DNA from 2 places in the Paenibacillus sp. GYB003 genome. Region 2 is predicted to be linked to the other one. Evidence: a T-box and tRNA genes for the amino acid it is inferred to sense, from the RefSeq annotation. Region 2 holds a T-box; the other holds one or more tRNA genes.
The links. The T-box of region 2 lies ahead of leuS (leucine--tRNA ligase). A T-box ahead of a tRNA ligase gene usually reads a tRNA of that ligase, here a tRNA-Leu.
Positions count from the first base shown of each region.

Region 1: it encodes a tRNA-Leu, which carries the amino acid that the T-box ahead of leuS (leucine--tRNA ligase) is inferred to sense. The anticodon was not compared.

Region 1 covers NZ_JARBDC010000011.1:115,990-119,397, reverse strand. The annotation lists gene PV407_RS07020 (hypothetical protein) at 520-822, opposite strand; tRNA gene PV407_RS07015 (tRNA-Glu) at 1,404-1,475, shown strand; tRNA gene PV407_RS07010 (tRNA-Lys) at 1,529-1,601, shown strand; tRNA gene PV407_RS07005 (tRNA-Leu) at 1,631-1,713, shown strand; gene PV407_RS07000 (lactonase family protein) at 1,870-2,937, shown strand; gene PV407_RS06995 (sensor histidine kinase) at 3,214-3,408, shown strand, end outside.
Region 2 covers NZ_JARBDC010000070.1:48,960-52,367, forward strand. The annotation lists gene leuS (leucine--tRNA ligase) at 1-1,524, opposite strand, end outside; T-box leader at 1,745-1,992, opposite strand; gene PV407_RS23255 (pentapeptide repeat-containing protein) at 2,151-2,756, opposite strand; gene PV407_RS23260 (pentapeptide repeat-containing protein) at 2,881-2,997, opposite strand; gene PV407_RS23265 (pentapeptide repeat-containing protein) at 2,994-3,408, opposite strand, start outside.

The DNA of each region.
Region 1 (3,408 bases), on a different contig from region 2:
TGCGGACCCGCATGCTAGGTGTTGTGAGAGGACGGGGGTTAGCCGCCCCCTCCTACTCGATTATAGGGATGAGACTCGATCGGAGGGGCAGCGGCTAACCGCGTAATGAACCTAAGTACAGTAATAGTAAACTTGAGTGCGCTAATTTGCGGCCTTCCGCCCGTTTGTCTAAAATAATGACCTTGATTTTATAAATAAGGGGTCGAGGTTCACTAATAGTAAAAACGTTTTTCTTATTTGTTCATTTCGGCTACTTTGGATCGAATTAACGAAACGACGTTCGTTATTAGTGAGTTCCAGTTCGCTATGCTTACGTTGGCCTTTGAAGTTGTATTGTTCCCCAATAGTCGGATCAAAACAATACGATTTTTACCAGCAGGTAAAACCTGGTCCTTGTTCCTTCCTCATGCAATGACGGTTGGATTGCTAATAAAGGATGCAGCTGGAACCTTTTCCGGGAGAAGAGGGTGTCGGAGCAGCGCATCAAGTCAATTCGATAGTACCGCTTGGGCCGCTTTATCACGGAGCGATCGTCAAAAACACATAAGCCAACAGCAGCAGCCCAACGATAACGGGCGTGACGGCGAGTCCGACGGCAAAGCCGCCGAGCCAAAGCTTGTTCGGCCCCCGCCTCACGGCGACAGCGATACCGATTCCGACGCAGACGATCGCGGCGGCGGCCATGCGCGTCACAAACTGGATATGGCCTTCGGCGTTGTGGATGGAATACGACCAGCGAACGGGATCTACTCGAATAATCGGCAGCAGCACATACAGGATAACGATGCATGCGGCTGACGTTAATGCCCCTCTGACGAACATTGGACTTCCTCCTTTCTTTCCCCGAATTGGTAAAGCCGTTTTTTCTCGCCAATTGCTTCGCATTCTCCGCATATTCGTCCACGCAGCGGTCCAAAATAGGAAAAAGCATTCAAGCCGGCCGATTCATCTGTCCGTCATTTGCCCGAACACGACGGATAGCCGGTAAGAATAAGGAATATCGTCCTTTTATCGTAATGACGTAATTTTTCATGATGACGGTGGGAACGGCAGCTTTCAAGTTCGGGCTAGCGCATAAACGGCGGGAAAAAGCGGTCCTTTCCGGTCGGAGCCTGGGCCGCCGATTCATGTTCAACAAGGCTTCGACAAGCGGCGGTTGGCACTGAAGCAGGTTCGGCAATACATGCCGAAGCATCCGGTTTCGGCGCAAGCATCCGGATCCATACAATCTCGTCTTCGTCCGGCAGGCGCGTATCCGCTCCGAACGCCTCCCATATGGAAAAGCATACCATACCGGGCGATCGATTTTAAAACGAAAAAACGGCAAAAAGGGCTTGTCAACGTCCCGGATATCGGCTATAATAACACTTGTCGCTTCGAAGGGCGGCATTTACAAGTCAAATGGCCCGTTGGTCAAGGGGTTAAGACACCTCCCTTTCACGGAGGTAACAGGGGTTCGAATCCCCTACGGGTCATTACCTTTATAACGTCGGTCGGGATGAGAACATGTCGAATCTCGGCTTTTTTTGAGCCATTAGCTCAGTTGGTAGAGCACCTGACTTTTAATCAGGGTGTCGTAGGTTCGAGTCCTACATGGCTCATACCGGAGCTGCTCGGCAGTTCCCGGCCTGCGGTCGTGGTGGAATGGCAGACACGCTATCTTGAGGGGGTAGTGGGCGTACGCCCGTGAGAGTTCGAGTCTCTCCGACCGCATCTTATCGGAAAGAGTCCTTGACGCGTTCAAGGGCTCTTTTGTTTTTGCCCGGAGCCGCTTTCCTTCCCCCGGCGAAAAGTGTACAGTAAAAGAAACGAAAACAGAGACAACCATCGTCAAGGAGGAACGGAAACGTGAACCAAAGCAACGGGACTATGCTCGTATTTATCGGATCTTATGCCGAGGCGAAAGATAACGGTGTTTACGTATACCGGATGGATACGGAAACCGGGGCGCTGACGCCGCTGGACCAAGTGGCGGGGCTGCAAAATCCGACTTTCTTAAGTCTCGACGCCGGAAAAAAACGGCTGTACGCGATCGCGGAGCGGCTCGTGGACGGGCAGCGCCAAGGCGCGGCGGTGACGTTCGAAATCGATCCGGCCTCGGGCAAGCTTACGGAAATCGGACGGGTCGGCACCGTCGATACGACGACATGCCATATTCAGCGCGATGCGACCAATCGTTTTTTTGCCGTGGCCAGCTACTCCGGCGGGAAGGTCGGCTTGTCGGCGGCGGGAGAAAACGACACGGTCGGCGAGTTGCTCGACGTTCGCCAGCACGAAGGCGGCAGCGTCCACCCCGAGCGGCAGGACCGGCCGCACCCGCACTCGGTGTTTTTCAGCCCGGACAACCGGTTCGCGTTCGTGCCGGATTTGGGCATGGACCGCATTCGCGGCTACCGTCTCGATCCGGTTGCCGGAAAGCTCGCCTTCCACGGCGATACGGCCGTACAGCCTGGCGCCGGTCCCCGTCACTTGGCGTTCCATCCGAACGGGGCCTATGCGTATGTCATTAACGAGCTCGATTCGACGGTAACGGGCTTTCGTTACGACGCGGACAGCGGGGCCATGCGCACGATTCAGGTCGTATCGACGCTGCCGGAAGGCTTCGCGGGGGAAAACGCCTGCGCGGAAGTGCAAATTTCGCCGGACGGCGGCTTTTTGTACGGCTCGAACCGCGGTCACGATTCGATCGTCGTCTATGCGATCGATCGGGAAACGGGGGCGTTGTCGGTCGTGGAGCACGTGTCCACACGAGGCGGACATCCGCGGCACTTTTCGTTGTCGCCGGAAGGCGACTATTTGCTGGCGGCCAATCGGGATTCGGACAATATCGTCGTATTCCGCGTCGACAGACGTTCCGGCAAGCTGGAATATACCGGTCATACGGTACAGGCGTCCAAGCCGGTGTGCGTAAAAATGGCCCGCTTTCCCGCAAGGTGAGGGTGCGGAAGCATAGCGAGCGGCCTTTCCCGTACGGGAAAAGGCCGTTTGCCGATTCGGACCGTTACGAGGGGCCGAGCGTCGCTCGGTCGTTCGTTCGTATACGCGCCCTTTCCGCCTTACGAATCTTTGGAACCGGTAATGCTTGTCAATGCAGGATGACGCTTGAATCGCGCCGGTGCGCAGGGTATGATTTGGCTATAACTATCGGCCCGTCGGCAACGCTATGGGAAGTTGACCCGCCTGGCGGCATCTTGCCGCGGCGAGCGAAGCAGGATGGCGCTGCGGGACGGCTGCGAGACGGGACCGAAAACGTACGTGCAGGGTGATGACAAGATGCTCGTCTATTTCGCGGCGCTGCTGGCGGCCGCCGTCGTGCTGTATCGGCTGCACCCGGAGCGCGAGGCGAACCGGTGGGCCGCTTTTTTTCTAGTGGCCGCCAGCATCGGCGGTCTTGCCGGTTTTATTCGC
Region 2 (3,408 bases):
GCTGCCGGCCCATTGCGGCATCGTATTGGTCTCCCGCTTCGCCGGCTTGCCCGTTTCGGGGTCGACCGTGTTGACCCAATCGGTCACGTTCGCCAGCGGCGATTCGCCGGTTCCGGACGGTCGAATTTCGTCGACCTCCGGCAGCAGCAGCGGCAGCTGGTCTTCCGGCACCGGCTTCATCGTGCCGTCCTCGAGATGGAGAATCGGAATCGGCTCGCCCCAGTAACGCTGGCGGCTGAACAGCCAGTCGCGCAGACGGTACGTCGTCTTGCCTTGTCCTTTGCCGTTCGCCTCGAGCCATTCGATCATGGCGGCGATCGCCCGTTCGTTGTTCAGCCCGTCGATAAATCCGGAATTGACGTGCGCTCCGTCGCCGGCATACGCTTCCTTGGCGAGATCGCCGCCCTGCACGACTTCGACGATCGGCAAGTCGTACTGCTTCGCGAACTCCCAGTCGCGCTGGTCGTGGCCCGGCACTGCCATAATGGCGCCCGTCCCGTAGCCGCCGAGCACGTAATCGGCGATCCAGACCGGCACTTTCGCGCCGTTCACCGGATTGATCGCGTACGCGCCGGTGAAGACGCCGGTTTTTTCTTTGGCGAGATCGGTGCGCTCGAGATCGCTTTTCATCGCCGCTTTGTCCTGATACGCTTTGACGGCGGCCGCTTGCTCCGGCGTCGCGATGGCGGCGACAAGCTCGTGCTCGGGCGCGAGCACGCAGTAGGTCGCTCCGAACAGCGTGTCGGGGCGGGTCGTGAAGACGGTCAGGCTGCGGCCGGCATGTCCGTCGATGTCGAAGACGACTTCCGCGCCGGTCGATTTGCCGATCCAGTTGCGCTGCATGTCTTTAATGCTTTCCGACCAGTCCAGCTCCTCGAGATCTTCGAGCAAACGTTCCGCGTACTCGGTAATTTTCAGCACCCATTGGCGCATCGGCTTGCGGATGACCGGATGGTTGCCGCGTTCGCTGAGGCCGTTGATCACTTCCTCGTTGGCGAGCACGGTGCCGAGCGCCGGACACCAGTTGACCGGCACTTCCGCCACGTAGGCGAGACCTTTTTTGTACAGCTGGATAAAAATCCACTGCGTCCATTTGTAATAAGCCGGATCGGTCGTGCTGATTTCGCGGTCCCAGTCGTACGAGAAGCCGAGCGACTTGATTTGGCGCCGGAAATTGTCGATGTTCGTGAACGTGATGTCCCGCGGATGCTTTCCGGTATCGAGCGCGTGCTGCTCGGCCGGAAGCCCGAACGCGTCCCAGCCCATCGGGTGAAGCACGTTGTAGCCTCTCATCCGCTTGTAGCGGGAGACGATGTCGGTCGCCGTATACCCTTCGGGATGGCCGACGTGCAGGCCCGCTCCGGACGGATACGGGAACATGTCGAGCGCGTAAAACTTCGGCTTGTTCGATTGCTCGAGCACCTTGAACGTTTTGTTCGTTTCCCAATATTGCTGCCATTTCGGCTCGATCGCCTGCGGGTTATAGCCCTGCGCTTCTTTCGGCGAGCCCGTTTGCTGCGTCATATGCGTTTCCTCCCTTAGATACCCCAAAAAGTGAAGCAAAGCTTTGCAGTGCGGTCCCGGCATGCCCTCTGCCGATAACGGAACGCGGTTCCGCTATAGCACCGGCAAGCCGATGGTCCCGCTCCAATAGCGTACTTTCATTCCGCTATTCTACCCGGTCCCGTCGAGCGCCGCGACGGCTGCCCGAACAAACCAAAAACCTCCCATCGCTAGCGCAAACGCTAGGGACGAGAGGTTTGTTTCCCGTGGTACCACCCTAGTTGGCGCGTGACCGTACTTCGATCGGCGCCCACTTTACCCCTTAACGCGGGGACAACGATCCGGTTTGCCGAATAGGCGCATCAAGGCGCTTTCCGGGTCATGCCGTCGGCTCGAAGGCGAGTTCGCTCTTCCCGTTTACCGGCTTTCACCATGCGCCGGCTCTCTGCGAAACGTGAATTCGCTACTGTTCCTTGTCAAAGCTTGTATTCGATATAGAACTTTTTAGATATTATAAAGGGTTCCGAGCGGTAAAGTCAAGCAACCTTCCTCCCCCGTGACCGCCATACCGCGCATCCGTCATCCCCTTGCGCAGCCCGGCTTCCACGACGCCCGCCTCAAGTCGGGCCATAAGGAGGCCGAAGCCCTCAATCGACTTTCGCGCCGTAAGAGCGCAAAAAAACGACGGCCTGAGCGGCGTCCATCCGTACGCCCTTCACGTCGAACGATTTAAAATCGACGCCGTCCATAATCGCGCCGCGCAAATCCGCCCCCTGCAGCTTCGTTTTGGCCATGACGGCTCTCGTCAAATCGCAGTCGCGCAAGTCCGCTTTCGCCAAATCGGCCTCGTACAGATCGGCCTCGACAAAACGGATGCTGCGCAGATGCTGCTTGGCCAGCCTCGTTTGCCGCAGATTCGTATAGGACCAATCGCCGTTCGTCAGCGTAATGCCGTCCATATTCGCATTGGAAAAGTCGGAGCCCGTCATTTTGCAATCGGTAAATGTGGCGACGAAAAGGTTCGCGTTCACGAAACTGCAGTTTTCGAAAGCCGAGCCGGCATGTACGGACGCGTTCAGCATCGCGCCTTGAAAATCGCAATGCACGAACCGGCAGCGGTTCGTTTGAATTTCTTCCAACGAAGCGTGGGCGAACGAGCACCGTTCGAACGTGCAGCTCACGAACTCGCTCTCCTTCAAGTCCCGTCCGCTGAAAACAACCGCTTCATAGCGCCGATCGATATGCTGCTCCATCATGCAACCTCCGGATCCGTCATTTCATGATCAGTCCGAGCAAATTGACGAACGAAAAAGCGTGCCGCGAAGAAATGATGCAGCCGCGCAAATCTTCGATTTCCACGGTCAATCCGTCGAATTCTCAATCGCTCAAATCGATTCCTTCCAGCTTGCAGCCCGATAAATTGGCTTGATCGATCCGACATTCCGCAAACCGTATCTCCTGAAAGGCGGATTGAAAAAAGTCGGCGCCGATCAAGGAATCGCCTTCAAAAGAAACCCGCTTGAAGGCGGCGAAGCGGAATGCGGCGTAATCGCCGACGCAGCCGAAAAAAGCACGTGCCGAAAGCGGCTCCTCGTGAAATCCGTCGCGATACATTTGCAATTGCGGAGCTCCGCGCAATGGAAAAACGAATAGGTGAAGCCGACGTTGGAAAAATCGCACTTGTCGAACGCGACGTCCGTCGCCTCGACGCCGTTGAGCGTCGATTCCGTAACGGTGACGTTCGCAAACGCGACTTTGTCGAACGAAACCTTCGAGGCTTCGCGACCGTCGATGACGGTATCGACGACGGCTCCGAGACGATATTCGTCCTTCGAACGAAGCGAGCTTACTTCATCGGTGATGAGAGTCAGGCCGTCGGGAATATTCGGAGCGTCGATGTTGAAG